Regions from separate parts of the Arthrobacter sp. yr096 genome, predicted to be linked through region 4. Evidence: riboswitches for the same ligand, from Rfam matches in the RefSeq annotation. Region 4 holds a riboswitch; each other region holds the start of a gene.
What was found. A riboswitch is a leader RNA that binds a small molecule or an ion and turns the genes downstream of it on or off. The one in region 4 is predicted to bind cyclic di-AMP.

Region 1 (4,047 bases), on a different contig from region 4:
CCAGCAGCTCTTCCACCGTTCCGATGCCGAAGAACAGCAGGAACGCGCCAGCCACTGCCCACATGAGCGGGTGGACCTCGCGGGCGCGGCCCTGGAAGGTGCGGATCAGGACGAAGGAGATGAAACCTGCGCCGAGGCCGTTGGCGATGGAGTAGGTGAACGGCATCAGGGCGATGGTCAGGAACGCAGGGATGCCCACGCCCCAGTCCTGCCAGTCGATCTTGCCCACCTGGGAGACCATCATGAAGCCCACCACCACCAGGGCGGGGGCAACGGCTTCGAACGGGACGAGGTTGATCAGTGGCGTGAAGAACATGGCCACCAGGAACAGCACGCCGGTAACGATCGAGGCAAGGCCCGTTCGGGCACCTTCGCCGATGCCCGCGCCGGACTCCACGAAGATCTGGTTGGACGAAACGGACGCGCCGCCACCCACGATTGCGCCGAGGGCGTCCACCTGCAGAACACGGTCCACGTTGGGGATGTTGCCGTCTTTATCCACCGTTCCGGCCTCGTTGGCCAGGCCCACCATGGTGCCCATGGCGTCGAAGAAGATGCTGAGGAGGATGACGAAGGCCAGCAAGGCGGCTGCGATGAAACCGAGGTGCTCAAACGCGCCGAACGGGTTCGCCTTGCCGATCAGGGACAGGTCCGGAGCGCCCCATTCCGAGAGGGTGGGTGCCACCAGCGACCAGCCGCGGGGGTTGACGTTCTTGCCGTCAAAGCTGGGGCCGATGTGGAGGGTGAACTCGAGGATAGCGGCCAGTGCGGTGGAGACCACGATGCCGATCAGGATGGCGCCACGGACCTTGCGGACCACCAGGGCGATCGTCAGGATCAGGCCGACCGCGAAAACCAGCGTGGGCCAGCCCATGAGCTTGCCATCCACGCCCAGTCCCAGGGGAACTGTGGTGCCGGCGGCATCAGGGATGCGGCGGACGAATCCTGCGTTGACCAAGCCAATCAGTGCGATGAAGAGGCCAATGCCCACCACAATCGCCGTCTTGAGGGCTTCGGGGACGGCCTTGAAGACGGCGGTGCGGAAACCGGTGAGCACCAGGATGAGCATGGTGACGCCGGAGAGCACCACGAGGCCCATCATGTCCGGCCAGGTCAGCCCGGGATGCGAGGCTACGGTGACGGCTACGAAGGCGTTGACGCCCAGGCCCGTTGCCACCGCGAAGGGGTGTTTAGCCCACGCACCCATGAGGATGGTCAGGATGCCCGCCACGAAGGCGGTGGTTGCCGCGACGGCCGTGAAGCCGAGGGACGCTCCGCTCGAATCGGGTCCGGAGAGGATCAGCGGGTTCAGCACCACGATGTAGCTCATGGCGAAGAATGTCGCGAAGCCGCCACGGATTTCCCGTGAGTACGTGGATCCACGTTCGGAGATCTTGAAGTAGCGGTCGACTGCAGAACCTTGTTTAAGCATGAAGGACTCCGGGGATCGAGGGGAGTGTGCTCTCAAATCCTAAGCCGTCGGATATGGGCGGCCCGGACGATTCGCCTAGTCTGTAACTAAGCCAACACTAGGAGAAACCGCCCCATGCGCACCATCCGCCCGCTTCTGGCCGCCGTCGTCGCTGCTCTTGCCTTCGCGTCCGCCCTGCTGTTTTCAGCGGCTCCGGCGTCCGCCCATGACGTCGCCGAGTCCACAGCGCCAGCCAACGGTGCCAGCGTGGCTGTGGTCCCGGCGTCGGTCTCCATCACCTTCAACAACCGGCCCCTGGCCATCGGATCCGGCGTCACCGTGACGGCTGGCGGCGAGAACTGGGCCGACGGCCCCGTTGAAATCATCGACAACCAGGCGGTTCAGAAGCTGCGCGAAGGCGCGCCTGCCGGCGAATACACGGTGGTCTGGCGTGTGGTCAGCTCAGATTCGCACCCCATTGAGGGCACCTTCACGTTCACGGCCACCGCTGGAAGTACGACGACGGCCAGTGGTTCCGCGGCTGCCTCACCGTCGGCTTCGGCTTCGTCAGCCGCGGTACCGTCCGCCGGCACAGCGGCTCCGGGGACTGGCACCAGTGAGCCTGCTGCAGATGCTTCGCAGCCCTTCCCATGGAGCATCGTGGGCCTGGCAGTCGTTGCCATTGGCCTTGTTATTTACCTGGCCGTTACCGCGCGGAAGAAACTTGCCGCTTCCAACGACTCTGAGGGCGAAACTCCCGCGGAATAGCAGGGTTTTCTACGTACCTGCGAAGATCTCGAAACGATCACCGCGACACGCCAAAACGGGAGTTCTCGTTACTTAAATGTGACTTCCGGGTGATTATCGCGTACGGTGGTACCTGTGCCTGTTCCACGTAGCGGGCACTTCCGGCCTGATTGCCTAGCTCTGCCGCAGTCCGGAATCCGTTCGCAGACAAACCTTACGGCAGAGACGGGGAACCCATTTTAGGTCGCTTTCGAGCGTGCCTTGGGGTGAAGTCACGAAGCTTCCGCCGAACAGCGGGAGATAGTGGCCGGGTGACTCCCATCCGAATCCGACAGCTAACCTCGCAGGCATCGGGAGAGGCTCTTTCATGTCTTCACGCATTCTTCGCGGCCGTCGTAAGGCGGACAGCGTACGTCCTAATCCGTTCATCTCCATCTCCAAGGCAGTGGCCAGCAACGCTTCCGGCGCTGGCCGCCAGGCAGCTGTCATCGCAGCAGCCTCGGGCCTTGTCCTGACCGGTTCCATTGCTGCCCACGCAGCCGAAGCTCCGGTTCAGCGGGACTCAAGCCCCGCCACGGTCGCAGAGACCACTTCCGAAGCCCCCACCCAGGTTGTTACCGCCGCATCCACGGCTACCATCAACTTCGAGCGCCCTGCTGTTGCTTCCGTAGCAGCTCCGGTCATCGAGAAGCCGGCTCCGGTTGTTGAGGCTCCTGTCGCCAAGAAGGCAGCAGTCACCACTGCCGCTGCTGCGGCGCCTGCCAAGGCTGCGGCTGCTGCTCCGGTTGCTGCTGCTCCCGCAGCCGCTGCGCCCGCCGTCGGTGGCGTCAACGCTGCCATGGTTGCCTCGGCCTACGCCCAGATCGGCATCATGCAGGACTGCACCGCCATGGTGGAAAAGGCCCTCGGCTCCGCAGGCATCCCCGTTGGTGACCTCGCCCCCATGCAGTTCATGAACTACGGCAAAGTGGTCAGCGACCCCCAGCCCGGTGACATGATCGTCCAGTCCGGCCACGTCGCCATCTTCATCGGCAACGGCCAGGCTATCAGTGGTGGCATCAACGGCAACCAGACGGGCATCCACCCGATCAGCTGGTTGACCGCAACGGGCCCCATCACGTACGTACGCGCTGGCGCATAAGCCTCACGCTTCAGTTCAAAGGCCGGTGCCTCCGAAGACTTGATCTTCGGAGGCACCGGCCTTTGGCGTTAAGTTCTGTGCGGAAAAGTGAATCTGTGCGTAAAGTCAGGGCGCCTACGCGGTAGCGACGCCCGGTCCTGCCGGCAGGGCTACCTTGGCGGAGATCGCCTGGCCCACTGCCTTGGCTTGCCGCAGGACCTCCTTGGGCGTGGGCGTGATGAGTTCGCCAACGCCCACCAGGTGCATCCCGACTGCCCGCATCGCGGCGGCAAGGTTCTGTCCGATGGCAATTCCCAGTTCGGCCAGCATCCTCCGCAACTGGCTCTGTGCGCAGCGTGTCACCACGATGTGGTCGGCCAGCAAGACTCCGTTGGCGGTGTGGACGGCCCACTGGCGTGGAATGGATTCGAGCGGTCCGGAGACGTGGAGCCCGGTCCTGAGCCCGCTCGTGGTCATGCTGGCAACCTGTCCGTAGCCAAGCTGCTGTGAGGGATCCGAGCCCAGGAAGTCCAGGCGGACGGCGCGGGTGGTGCTGCGGACGTCCAGGTGATGGCTCGCGGCGTAGTTCCGCAGATGACGGAGGATCTCGTTGCGTTCCTGCATGGCTGCGGGATCGGCTGCATCGCAGCGTTGGAGCATTCCAGTGTGGACTGAGGGGCCTGTGGCAGACAAGGCGCCAAAGCCGTCCACGACGATGGAGCCCACGCCATAGCGGCTGAGCTCACTGGCAACTGCCAAACCGGACAGA
Region 2 (4,047 bases), on a different contig from region 4:
CGACAACGACAGTTCAGTGCAGGACGTCGCGTCCAAGCTCCACCTTCACAGAAGCAGCATCTACAACCGGCTCGGCCGTATCCGCCAACTCATCGGCGCTGATCCATTGAGTGGCGCCATCCGGCTCGAACTGCACGCGGCCCTGAAAGCGCGGCGCTGGGCGGGGCGGCCACGGATCTGACGCATGGACAAGAAGGAGGCAGGCACCCACGCTGGGTGCCTGCCTCCTTCTGCACGCTCCTTAAGAGTCTGTAGGGAGCCTACGAGCGCTTCAAACGTTGGCAACTCCAACGCCCCAGCCGGCGTCGGAACGTGGCTGTCCTGCTACTGCTGCAGTACCGGCTGTGCCACCCTGCGTGAGTGGTGGTGCGGGGCATCCGCGTGCTCACTGGATGGCCTTCTTGGCCGCGTCAAGGAGCTCCTGGAGGGCCGACCCGGTGGGCTGCGGTGTGGTGCTGGCGTTCGGGTTGCCCGTGGGCCGGGGTTTGGACGTTGCTGTCTCCGTTGGTGTGGGAGTTGGAGTCGGAGTGACCGTTGGCGTGGGAGTGGTTGTAGGCGTCGGCGTAGTGGGCGGCGTGGTGATGGTGTCCGACGGCACGTCGCTTGGCGCTGGCGCAGGTACGGTCGGGGCCGGGGTTGCTGCGCCAGGGACGGCCGCAACGGCGGACGGTACCGCCGAGGGGACCCACACCGGATCGGCCAATGAGATCCGGGGTGTCGGGACCGACGACGGCGATACTGCTGCGGGTGCCTCAGGTACGGTGGCCGGTTGGCCAGCCTCGGAGGACGCCGACCCCGACGGTGAGGGCGCCGACGCGGTGGAGTAGGAAGCCCGGGGAGCCGGGGACGCTGAAGCCGACTGGCGATCCTCGCCGGCCTTGCTGCCACTGGCTTCCTGGGCAGGAGTTTCCTGGCCGAAGAATGGAAGTTCCAGGGCCTGGCCCACCGTTCCGGCCGTCAGAACCAGCCCGAGGGCACCCGCCACCACGGCCATGCGCTGGCTCATGTGCTTGACGGATGCGGCCTTCAGCAGGACTGTCTTCGGTTCCCGGCCAAGCGTGGATCCGCCCAGGGCTGACTTGGCAGCAGCGGGCGGGGTCGATTGATTCCGGAGGTCCTTACGGCTGGCAAGGGATGCCGAGGCCGTTGCGGCTGCGGCAACCTGCGCCGCGGACTTGCCGCGGGGAGACGGAGGCGTCGTAGGCGCGGGTGACGGAGTGACGGGCGTCTGTTCCTCGCGGGCGGCTACTACCGGAATGGCTGCGGTGGCCGGCTCGGGGGAGGCAGGCGCCGGAGCGGCCTGCACCACTGGGATGGCAGAGGTGGGCGGTCCAGGCGTGGTCGATTTCGGAGCGGCGGCCTGCGCGGACTGAACTGTCTGTGGGGCGTGCACTGTCTGCGCGGACTGAACTGTCTGTGGGACGTGCACTGTGGGTATCGCTGCCGTTGCCGGCTCCGCGGGCTCGATCACGGCTCGTGCCGCCCGCTCCCGCTCGGCCGCGCGAACGGCCGCGCGCGTGGTGGGCGCCGCAACGGTGGGGATGGCCGCAGTGGCGGGTTCCGGCGTCGTGCTTGATTCCGGCCCGGCAGACTCTGTGGGTGCGCTGATGGGGGATCCGCTGGGTTGGGCCCGACGGCGTCCGGTTGGCTTGGTGCGCTCGCGTTCGGTGTGGTCGCGGCGCGGCTGATCCATGGTTGGGGACATGGTGGTTGCCTCTCAACGCCTTCGAGGTTAGCTGTCGGGTTCGGACGAGGCCGTCCGGCCGCACAAGGCGGCTTCACCCCAAGGACTTGTGGAAAACAAGCCCGGGAACTCTGGGTCCCCCGTCTCTGCCGCGGGTCTGGCGGATCCCGGATTGCGGCAGAGCTCGGCGTCAATCCGGAAGCGGCCCAGCGGAGATTCGGGTCGCCCTACGACCGTACATGAGCCGGAAAGTAAAGTCACATTAATGTAACGGGCGGTAGGCCTGCCTCAGTGAGGGGCGCCTATCGCTTAGGCTTCGGGGCCGGAGCTGGAGCCGGGAGCTCGTGCTGGATCTTCTGGATCTGGTGCGCTTGGTGGGTTTCGGGCCGGAAGATCTCATCCGCAATTCCCAGCATGCCGCCCGCCGCGGCGCGCCGAACCCCGCGGCTGTTCTGGCGCGCGATCCAGTACCAGAGGCCGGCCAGAAGGGCCGGGACGCCAAGTACGGCCGCCAACACGGCCAAGATATCCATCGCCTAAGACTAGCTTCGGCGTGCACCGGCAGGTAGACAGGTCCTATGGACCTGCCAGTGATGCCGCCCGTCTCGCCCATGCTCGCCAAATCGGTGCCCGCCATCCCCGACGTTGGGCACTATGAACCCAAATGGGACGGATTCAGGACCATCGTCTTCAAAGATGGCGACGAAATCATCCTGGGCAGCCGCAATGAGAAGCCGATGACCCGATACTTTCCCGAGCTGGTGGAGGCGCTGAGGAAGAATCTTCCGGACAAGTGCGTGATCGACGGCGAGATTGTCCTGATCCAGGAAAACAGGTTGGAATTTGAGGTGCTCCAGCAGCGGATCCATCCCGCGGACAGCCGGGTCAGGATGCTCGCCGAGAAGACCCCTGCTTCCATGGTTGCCTTTGACATCCTTGCGCTGGGCGATGACAACCTCATGGACCGGCCCTTCTCTGAACGCCGCGCCATCTTGGAACGCGCACTCGCCAAGGCAGAGCCGCCCGTCTACGTGACCCCGGCGGTGACTGACCTTGAACGCGCGCAGGAGTGGTTCGTGCAACTCGAAGGCGCTGGACTGGACGGGGTGCTGTCAAAGCCGCTGGAGGGGACATACCAGCCGAACAAGCGCGTGATGTTCAAGACCAAGCACGAGCGCACGGCGGACTGCGTGGTGGCCGGCTTCCGCTGGCATAAGACCGCGAAAGTGGTGGGATCCATGCTGCTCGGCCTCCATGACGACGGCGGACGACTGCACCACGTGGGGGTGGTGGCTTCATTCCCCATGGCCAAGCGGGAGGCCTTGGTGGCAGAGCTTGAGCCCTATCAGGTGGACCTCAGTGAGCACCCGTGGGGCGAGTGGGCCAGTCAGGCCGATGGTGCAGGCGGTTCCAGGATGCCCGGTGCCCAAAGCCGGTGGAGCGGGGGCAAGGACTTCTCCTTCGTGCCGCTGCGCCCCGAGCTGGTGATCGAGGTTGCCTACGACTACATGGAGGGCGACCGGTTCCGGCACACCACGCAGTTCCGCAGGTGGCGGCCGGACCGGACGCCGGGGAGTTGCACGTATTCGCAGCTGGAGGAACCGATGGACTATGACCTCGGGGAGATCTTGAGGCTGCCCTAGCCGGTTGGCAACGGGTTTACTCCCCGTGCCCTTGGTCGCTGCTCATGCTGCCCTCGGCAGGAGGAGTTTCTCCTGGAGGTACTCCGCCTCCGGGTTCCAGCCCTGTGACATTTCCGTCGAGGGGATCGGGATTGGCGGACGCGGCGGGGTCCTGGTCCTCATCCTGGCGCAATTCGGGATCGGCGTTGACGCCGCCCGTGTCGGCCGGGGGTGTCGGTGCGGCACCGAACGGCCCGGTAGCGCCGGTCACTCCGAAGCCCTGCTCGTCCTGGGGGTCCTTGGTGGTCATGATCAGCCCTTTCGTAAGCAAACTTACTAATGCGCTTGCTTCGTCAGCCTAGCCGGGACCCGCCAACCCATCAAGGCCGCCTAGCCGTGGAGCGACGTCGCGGTCACGAAGCTCCGGATGGCATCCGCAACTGCGTTCGGACGCATATGCTGTGCCACGTGCCCCACCCCCGGGATCTCCACCAATCGCCCCTGTGGGACTGCCCGGGACAGCCGAAGGGACCACTCCGGGCCCGCCACATTGTCGCGGCTTCCCCGCAAAACCAGCACCGGGACCCTGATTCCAGCCAGGCGTTTTTCCGTGGGGTACGTCATCATCACCGGCAGTTCGGTGAAGTACCAGCGAGGTCCGCACCGGAGGTAGTCGGTGATGACCAACCAATTGGACGAGGGACTCTCGCGGAGCAGCCCGTCCAGCGTCAGGGCAAGCGA
Region 3 (4,047 bases), on a different contig from region 4:
GGCGTCCAGCCGCGCGACGGAGTTCGGCAGGCCGCCGTCGAACTTTCCCAGCAACCCTTCCGGACGTCCGGATCCTCTGGAGGCGCGCGGCCAGGCTGCGGGAACGCTGAACGCGAGGATCGACGGGTCAACCGTGAGGAGCTCTGGGCTCATCGACGCCCAAGGAAATCGTGTTTCCCTCTCCGCGGCGGATGAACAGGTCTTGTTGTCTCTCCCCAAGGGCGACCTCCCCGTGGATCGGTCCCTGTCCAACGGCGACTACAGACTGGTGGCAGTGGACCCCGGCTACGGCGACGTGATTGTCACCGGGTTGCCGCTGGCGGACAAACAGAGCGCCGAGGCATCACTGGTGTGGACCATGGTGCTGGTGTCACTGGGTGGCTTGGTGCTGATTGGTCTGGCCGGCACCGTCATTATCCGGCGGACCATGCGGCCCTTGGAGCAGCTCTCCGAAGTGGCCACCAAAGTTTCGCGCCTGCCCCTCGACGCCGGTGAGGTGGCACTCGCGGTGCGGGTACCGCCGTCGGCCGCCCATCCTGGAACGGAAGTTGGCAGTGTGGGCCATGCCTTGAACCAAATGCTGAACAATGTCTCCAGTGCTCTGGAGGCCAGGCAGGAAAGCGAAACCAAGGTCCGGCAGTTCGTGGCGGATGCGTCGCACGAACTCAGGACGCCGTTGACCGCCATCCGCGGCTACACGGAACTGTTGCGGATGACGGAAAACTTCACCGAAGACGGCAGGAAATCCTTGGCGCGGGTCCAAAGCCAATCCGAACGCATGACCACGCTGGTGGAGGACCTTCTGCTGTTGGCAAGGCTCGATGAGGGTCAACCAGTGAAGGTCACGGATGTGGACCTGACCCAGCTGGTGATCGAAACCGTCAGTGACGAGAAAGTCATGGCGCCGGACCACATTTGGCAGCTCCAGCTTCCGGATGAACCCATCACCGTTCGTGGCGATGCAACGCAACTCCACCAGGTGCTGGCCAATCTGCTGTCCAATGCGCGCAAACACACCGACGCCGGCACCACTGTGGTCACCGGAGTCATGCTCTCAGCCGACGGCAGTGCAGTGGTGACCGTGACGGACAACGGACCCGGCATTCCGGAGGATTTCCAGGGCCGGATCTTCTCCCGGTTTGCCAGGGCCGACGCCGCGAGATCAGGGTCTGAGGGGACGTCTGGTTTAGGCCTGTCCATTGTGGAATCCATCGTGGAGGCGCACGGCGGCAACGTGGAGGTAACGTCCCGGCCAGGGCGCACCGAGTTCGCCCTTCGACTCCCCGCAGTCAGCACCGAACGCGTATAAGGAATCCGGCAAGACGACTCACCGGCATCGTGATCTCTGTTACCTAAATGTGACTTCCGCGGAATCCTCCTGTACCGTCGAAAGGGTGGGTCTCCCCTAACGGGCCCACACCCGGGATGCGCCGAGCTCTGCCACTTCCCGGAGTTCCGTTCTCATTCGAGGCAGAGACGGGGGACCCAGAGTCTCCGGGCCAAGGCATTTTTTGCCGGCCCTTGGGGTGAAGCCGCAGCTTGATGCGCGGCCGGATGACCTCATCCGAACCCGACAGCTAACTCCGCAGGCGCTGAGAGGTAACCACACATGTCTGAATTTAACGATCAGACGCGCCCTTCCGCGCGTCACCGCGATGAACACAACGCACCGCTGACCAAGTCGCAGGCCATCCTCAAGAACGCCGCCCGCCAGGGTAAGTCCGGCCACCGCATGTCGGTTGTCGCCGGTGTTGTTGCCGCCGCACTGGGTGTTGCATCGCTGGGAACGGCCGCCAACGCCGCTTTGAACCTCCCCGAAGCCAGCCGGGTCGCTGAGACCCAGGCGGCCGCGCAGGTCAGCAACACCCGCTCCGCTGCCACGGATGCTGCCGCCGAAAAGAGCGCAGCTGACCGGGCTGCAGCCGCGAAGGCTACGGCCGACAAGGCTGCCGCTGAGAAGGCCGCTGCAGACAAAGCCGCAGCTGAGAAGGCTGCCGCTGACCAGGCCGCCGCCGAAAAGGCTGCTGCCGAAAAGGCCGCCGCGGATCAGGCTGCTGCAGAGAAGGCTGCCGCTGACGCTGCTGCCAAGCAAGCCGCCGACGCCGCTGCTGCCGCCGCCGCTGCGGAAGCTGCAGCTGCTGCCGCCGCCCCCAAAGCCGTTGACGATCCCGCCGCTGCCAAGGCTTACGCCGCCAGCATCCTGGGCAACTACGGCTGGAGCGCGGCCGAAATGACCGCGCTGAACACGCTGTGGGAGAAGGAATCCAACTGGAAGACCACTGCCACGAACGCTTCCAGCGGTGCGTACGGCATTGTCCAGTCCCTGCCTGCTTCGAAGATGGCCACGGCCGGTGCTGACTGGCAGACCAACTACCAGACCCAGATCAAGTGGGGCCTGAACTACATCAAGGAACGCTACGGATCCCCGTCGGCCGCCCTGGCCTTCCACTTGGCCAACAACTGGTACTAAGCCAGACTGTTTGATTGCCGCGCCGGATTCCGCCGTTCGCACCAGTGTTTACTGGAGCGGATCGTGGGAACCGGCGCGGCTTTCACGTGTTTCACAGGCGCTCCCCCGGGTTCACAGTGGGGTCACAGCTTCCGCCTAAAGCACTCATATTCGGCGGCGCCATTCTGGAAGCATGACGCTCACAGATCCAACCACCAGCGCTTTGCCACGAAAGACCCATTCGGCGCGCTTGCGAGGCTCGGCGTTGCCCACTCCCCAGCTGGAACACCTGCACGATGGGCCGGCTGTGCACCGGCAGACCCGGCGGCTGCCCATTGACACCAAGGGCGTGGTTCCGGTTCTTGACGTCACTGTTCCCGTTTACAACGACGAAGTCTCTTTGGAACGCAACCTGCGCCGGCTGCACGGTTATCTGACGGACACCTTCCCGCACACTTTCCGGATCACAGTGGCGGACAACGCCAGCACCGACAGCACACTGAGGATCGCAGAACGCCTGGCCCGCGAGTTTCCCGAGCTGGTGGTGGTTCGGTTCCAGGCAAGCGGACGCGGGAACGCCCTCCGCCACGTCTGGGAGTCCTCGCCCTCACCGGTGCTTGCCTACATGGAATCGGACCTGTCCACAGATCTCGCGGCTTTGGCACCGCTCCTGGCACCATTGATTTCCGGCCATTCGGACCTGGCCATCGGCACGCGCCTGGCACGGACTTCGCGCGTAAGCCGCAGTCCTCTGCGCGGTTTCGTGTCACGCAGCTTCAACTTCCTGCTGCGGGCTGTCACGGGAGCACGCTTCTCCGATGCCCAATGCGGCTTTAAGGCCATCCGCGCGGACGTTGCCCAGCGCATCCTGCCCTACACGAAGGATGACGGCTGGTTTTTCGACACCGAACTCCTGGTGATCGCGGAACGCTGTGGTCTGCGCGTCCACGAGGTTCCCGTCGACTGGACCGACAACCCTGACTCAGGCGTCGACGTCGTACGAACCGCGCTTGCCGACCTGCGCGGCATGGCTCGCCTGACCCGCCACCTTGGCCGTGTTCCCATCGCTGAGCTGCGCGGAGAACTCGCGGTGGAAGCTCCTGCCCGGCGAGGCGGACTGGGCCGGCGTCTCTCCCAGGCTCTGGCGTGGACGTTGGCCTACGCCGTGGTCTTCCTGCTGGCCCGCACCGTGGTGGATCCTCTCCTGGCGAACCTCGTTGCCCTGGGGTTCACCACCTGGGCGGTAGGACTCCGCCGCGTTGGACCCCACCGCGCAGGATTCCTCACGTTCTTCACCACGCTTTTGCTCAGCTCCGGGGCGCTGATCCTCCTGCCGTTCATCACGACGCCGGACCGCTGGCTTGAGGGGTCCGCGGTGGTTGGCGCTTCACTCGCCGCCCACTTGCTGGGATACCTGGCGTTTCGAAGGACTCTTGCACCTGACGCCACGTGAGGATCTAGCGTTGTGCCCATGGGATCAACCAGGAGCGGGCTGTGGAGTGTTGGCGAACTCGCACGAGCCTGCGGGGTCAGCGTACGGACGCTTCATCATTACGACGACATCGGCTTGCTGTCAGCAAGCGGGCGGACGCCTTCCG
Region 4 (4,047 bases):
ACGACAGGCTCGTCGCCTTCGGCCACTACGCTTGCTTTCCCAGTCAGCACAAGGACCAGCGCCCGGCGGAATGTTATTACCGCTAGCGGTTCATATCCAGCATTCAGAACGAGTGTGCGCATGCACGTACCTCTTCACGGCCGCACCCGTCAGGGGCACGAGGGCCGGCTGCCCTCTGCTTGTACGGGCTGTGGATCGACACCATAAGGGTAAGCACTTGTATGCCGTATCAACGAATTTTTCTGTCGTTTCGCTCACAGTGTCGGCAAGTGTTCATGCGTGGTTAAAGCAGAACACCCCGCCGGCATCAGCCTGCGGGGTGTTTCTGAAAGTGTTGAATCAGCCGTTGACTCGAATGAAAACCGGGCCGGAGCCGACGTTTACGCTGAACAGTGCCGTGGTGGATCCGTTCCATCCACCGTGGACTGCCATGCCGTTGCCGACGTAAACAGCGATGTGAGCCTGTCCGGCCAAACCACCATTGGCGTAGTAGGCGAGGTCACCGGGCTGCGCTTCTGCTGCACTGACCGTACGGCCGAGGGAGAGGTAGCCGGCCGGCCAGTCGTGGAAGTTGATGCCGACGGCGGCCAGGGAGTTGGTCACCAGCATGGTGCAGTCCTGGGTTACGCCGAGCTGGGCGTAGGCGGCGGCGGCAATTGCTGCGCCGAGGCCGCTGGAGGCTGCGGGGGCTTTGGCTGCCGGGGCTGCGGTGTTGACGGCAAGAGTCGCGTTGCCGGCGGTCGCCGTGCTCTCCGCTGCCTTAGTGGTTTCAACCTTGGCAGCTGCCTTCTTCACCACGGGAGCCGGGGCTTCCACCGTGGTAACCACGGGGCGCTCGTAAGAAATGGCAACCGTGGAATCCGCGGCGATGGTGGACTGGACTACCGACTGAACGTCCAGCGCTGTGGTGGACGTGGATTCGCGGTCCACGTTGGTGTCCGCAGCGTTGGCGGCTACGGAACCGGTCAGAACCAGGCCCGAAGCTGCGGCAATAACTGCAGCCTGGCGGCCAACGCCACCGGCGTTGTCGCTGACGGCCTTGGCAATGACGGCAAGCGAGCTGGTCTTGGGAGCCTCAGCGCGATGCCGTGCAACCTTGTGTGCACTGGTCATGATTTTCTCTTTTCGTATCCGCGTGCAGTTGGGGTACACGCGGCTGATCGGTGCGCCAGCACTTGGGGGGCATGCTGGCGAACCTCGAACCGGATAGTTTCTAGCGGAGGGTGAAGAAGGAGGACGTGCCCGTGGAGGCCGCCGAGTGCAGGAGCGTGCCCTGGCTGGGGTTCAAAGCGCTGATCATCATGCCGTTGCCGACGTAGATTCCCACGTGGGCTCCGCCGTTCTGCATGACCAGGTCACCGGGGGCAGGCGTGCTGGTGGGCTTCATCGCCGTCCAGGCGTTGACGCGGGGGATGCTGATGCCGGCCTGGGCGTAGACCCACTGCGTGAAGCCGGAGCAATCCCAGCCGTTGGGTGTGGTGCCGCCCCAAACGTACGGGTGGCCGATGCCGGTGTAAGCGATGGCAGCGAGGCCGGAAGCTGCGGCGCTTGCTGCAGAATCCTTGGCTTCGGAGGACTTCGCTGTAACAGCGCCTGCGGTTTCCTGCGTGCCGTTAGCCGTGGACCGCTGGGTGGTCTGCGATGCACGCTGGACAACCTTGGGGGCTTCCTTGGTAGCCACGACGGGGCTCTCAAAGGAAACGGTGGCTGTGGGCTCCGCGGTGACGACGGCGGTGGTGACCATCTGCTGGGTGCTGGAGGCTTCCGACTTGGAGACGTCGGTGTCGGCTGCCTGTGCGGGCAAACCAACGCTGAGGACGAGGCCTGAGGCTGCTGCCAGAACGACGGCCTGACGGCCAACGGTACCGGCGTTTGATGAAACAGCCTTGGACAGAGTGTTCAAGGGGTTCGTACGAACCGATTCAGCGCGGTGGCGCGCAGGGGTAGTGCGTGATGACACGTAGGTAGCCTCTCCCAATGCCTGCGAGGTGAGCTGTCGGATTCGGATGGGAGTCATCCGGCCGCGCTGCTTCAAGGAAGCTTTGCGACTTAACCCCAAGGCCTTCTTTCGAAGACCAGAAGTGGTTCCCCCGCCCCTGCCAGACGATTTATGCGAACGGACCTTGAGCGGTGGCAGAGCTAGGCAATCCACTCAAGTGCACCGGCCCCCTAAAAAGCCGATGCGCTTTGTACGGTACAACAGTTGGACGCGAATGTCACATTCAGGTCACGGGGTGTGTCACGAATGCGAGAGACAACCATCAACTGGCTTAGAGCCAGCCCATGGGATCGACAACTTCGCCGTTGACCTGGACCTCAAAGTGGAGGTGGCAGCCGGTGGAAGCGCCCGTGGTGCCGCTCAGCGCGACGGTATCGCCACGGCTGACAGTCTGGCCCACCTTGACGGTGAAGGACGACAGGTGGTTGTACGTGGTCTCCAGGCCGTTGCCGTGGTCTACCACCACGCGGTTGCCTCCGCCGTACTCGTGCCATCCCGCAAAGGTGACTTTTCCGCTGGCGGCTGCATGGACGGCCGTGCCGCACTGGGCAACGAAGTCCTGGCCACGGTGGAAGTCCCCGGCACCGCCGGTGAGGGGGCTGACGCGGTAGCCAAAGGGTGAAGCCGTGGTCAGCGTGTCAAGGGGGCTGGCCATGGTGCCTGCCGATGATGCCCGCTGAATGCTGCCCGCGGACTGCGCGCTGAGCAGCTGCTTCAGCTTGCCGTCGGGATCTGCGGCAGTAGCCACCGCGGCACGGCTGAAGTCGATTTTGGCCGATGCAGCCGCGGAAACCTCGGGCTGGCTGCCACCGGTGACCGCAAGAGCGGATTCGGTCTGGCCCAGTTCAGAAGTGGCCATAACGGGGCTCGTGGCCGGCAGACCGACAGTCAGGGCGAGCCCGGTGGCGGCAAGCGCAACTCCGGCCTTCTGCCCTACACCACTGGCTGCGGCGAAGTCGGCTACCTGGCGCAACGGGCTCTTACGGCGGCGCACCTGGCGTTCGGTGTCGCGTGGCCGGATCTCCGATACGACGCGGGCTGGCCGCAGCTCAGCAGCGGGGCCGGACGCGCGGCGGCGGCCCCTGACGTTCTGCGATGTCAAACTCTGTTCCTCTCTAAAAAGCCTGCGAAGTTAGCTGTCGGATTCGGGTCAGAGAGTTCAAAGACCCGGTCCGCACGAGGCGCTCACGACACACAGGTATCCCAGGAGGGACTAGCGTAAGTGGGCACTTCTGCTGCGGACTTCACCCCAAGGCTGCTTCTTTAGACAGCCGCTTGTGGTTCCCCCGCCTCTGCCAGTGGTGGATGACACACCTGATCCGCTGGCAGAGCTCGGCTCCGGATCAGGTAACGCTTTGGTATCGGCGCTAGTAGATAACTATAGGGGATTAAAGCCCTTAGTAATAAATTCGTTATCAACAGAAACGCGGATGTACTGAGAGGCCCTTATCATCATTTGCGGAAAACCGCAGGTCACACGCGCGCCAAGGGCGCAAAAGTGAGATATGCCACGACGCGGCAGTAGGGGTAAGCCGGAAACCCGTCAGCCAACAGAGACGAAGACGTGGGCAGCTACCTCGGGAGGCAGCTCCAAAGCACCTTCGATGCCGGGAACCCGCACGGAGATGTACTCCCCCACGCGTTCCAGCGAAACCGAGGCGCCGGGCCGGATTCCGCCTTCATCCAATTGGGTGAGGAGTTCAGGTTCCACCTGGATGGGTTCCGCCAGGCGGGTGACCGCCACGCGGGAATCGGTGGCATAGCCTTCCATGGCCTGCAGCAGGTTGACGTCCAGCCGGGGAAACGGCTGGCTGGCAAGGCCACCGAGGGCTTCCAGTCCCGGGATGGGGTTGCCGTAAGGAGATTCAGTGGGGTGCTCCAGGAGTTCATACAGCCGGCGCTCCACCCGCTCGCTCATCACGTGCTCCCAGCGACACGCTTCATCGTGGACATAGGCCCAGTCCAGTCCGATCACGTCAGCCAGCAGGCGCTCGGCGAGGCGGTGCTTACGCATGACCTCGGTGGCGCGCTTCCGCCCAACCTCAGTC

Region 1: another riboswitch for cyclic di-AMP. It lies ahead of BMY91_RS15840 (NlpC/P60 family protein); the one in region 4 lies ahead of BMY91_RS07430 (M23 family metallopeptidase).
Region 2: another riboswitch for cyclic di-AMP. It lies ahead of BMY91_RS23205 (hypothetical protein); the one in region 4 lies ahead of BMY91_RS07430 (M23 family metallopeptidase).
Region 3: another riboswitch for cyclic di-AMP. It lies ahead of BMY91_RS19800 (aggregation-promoting factor C-terminal-like domain-containing protein); the one in region 4 lies ahead of BMY91_RS07430 (M23 family metallopeptidase).

What each region holds. Positions count from the first base shown of each region.
Region 1 covers NZ_FNYI01000006.1:46,410-50,456, reverse strand. The annotation lists gene BMY91_RS15850 (NCS2 family permease) at 1-1,432, opposite strand, end outside; gene BMY91_RS15845 (copper resistance CopC family protein) at 1,547-2,179, shown strand; cyclic di-AMP (ydaO/yuaA leader) riboswitch at 2,330-2,522, shown strand; gene BMY91_RS15840 (NlpC/P60 family protein) at 2,526-3,299, shown strand; gene BMY91_RS15835 (Rossmann-fold NAD(P)-binding domain-containing protein) at 3,414-4,047, opposite strand, start outside.
Region 2 covers NZ_FNYI01000007.1:99,118-103,164, forward strand. The annotation lists gene BMY91_RS17675 (PucR family transcriptional regulator) at 1-181, shown strand, start outside; gene BMY91_RS23205 (hypothetical protein) at 386-1,705, opposite strand; cyclic di-AMP (ydaO/yuaA leader) riboswitch at 1,708-1,857, opposite strand; gene BMY91_RS17685 (hypothetical protein) at 1,987-2,217, opposite strand; gene BMY91_RS17690 (ATP-dependent DNA ligase) at 2,263-3,327, shown strand; gene BMY91_RS17695 (DUF6480 family protein) at 3,344-3,616, opposite strand; gene BMY91_RS17700 (alpha/beta fold hydrolase) at 3,697-4,047, opposite strand, start outside.
Region 3 covers NZ_FNYI01000009.1:107,421-111,467, forward strand. The annotation lists gene BMY91_RS19795 (sensor histidine kinase) at 1-1,309, shown strand, start outside; cyclic di-AMP (ydaO/yuaA leader) riboswitch at 1,419-1,606, shown strand; gene BMY91_RS19800 (aggregation-promoting factor C-terminal-like domain-containing protein) at 1,610-2,470, shown strand; gene BMY91_RS19805 (glycosyltransferase) at 2,643-3,902, shown strand; gene BMY91_RS19810 (MerR family transcriptional regulator) at 3,921-4,047, shown strand, end outside.
Region 4 covers NZ_FNYI01000002.1:585,506-589,552, forward strand. The annotation lists gene BMY91_RS07415 (HNH endonuclease) at 1-122, opposite strand, end outside; gene BMY91_RS07420 (NlpC/P60 family protein) at 340-1,113, opposite strand; gene BMY91_RS07425 (C40 family peptidase) at 1,214-1,960, opposite strand; cyclic di-AMP (ydaO/yuaA leader) riboswitch at 1,965-2,132, opposite strand; gene BMY91_RS07430 (M23 family metallopeptidase) at 2,271-3,101, opposite strand; cyclic di-AMP (ydaO/yuaA leader) riboswitch at 3,106-3,347, opposite strand; gene BMY91_RS07435 (iron-dependent transcriptional repressor DtxR) at 3,543-4,047, opposite strand, start outside.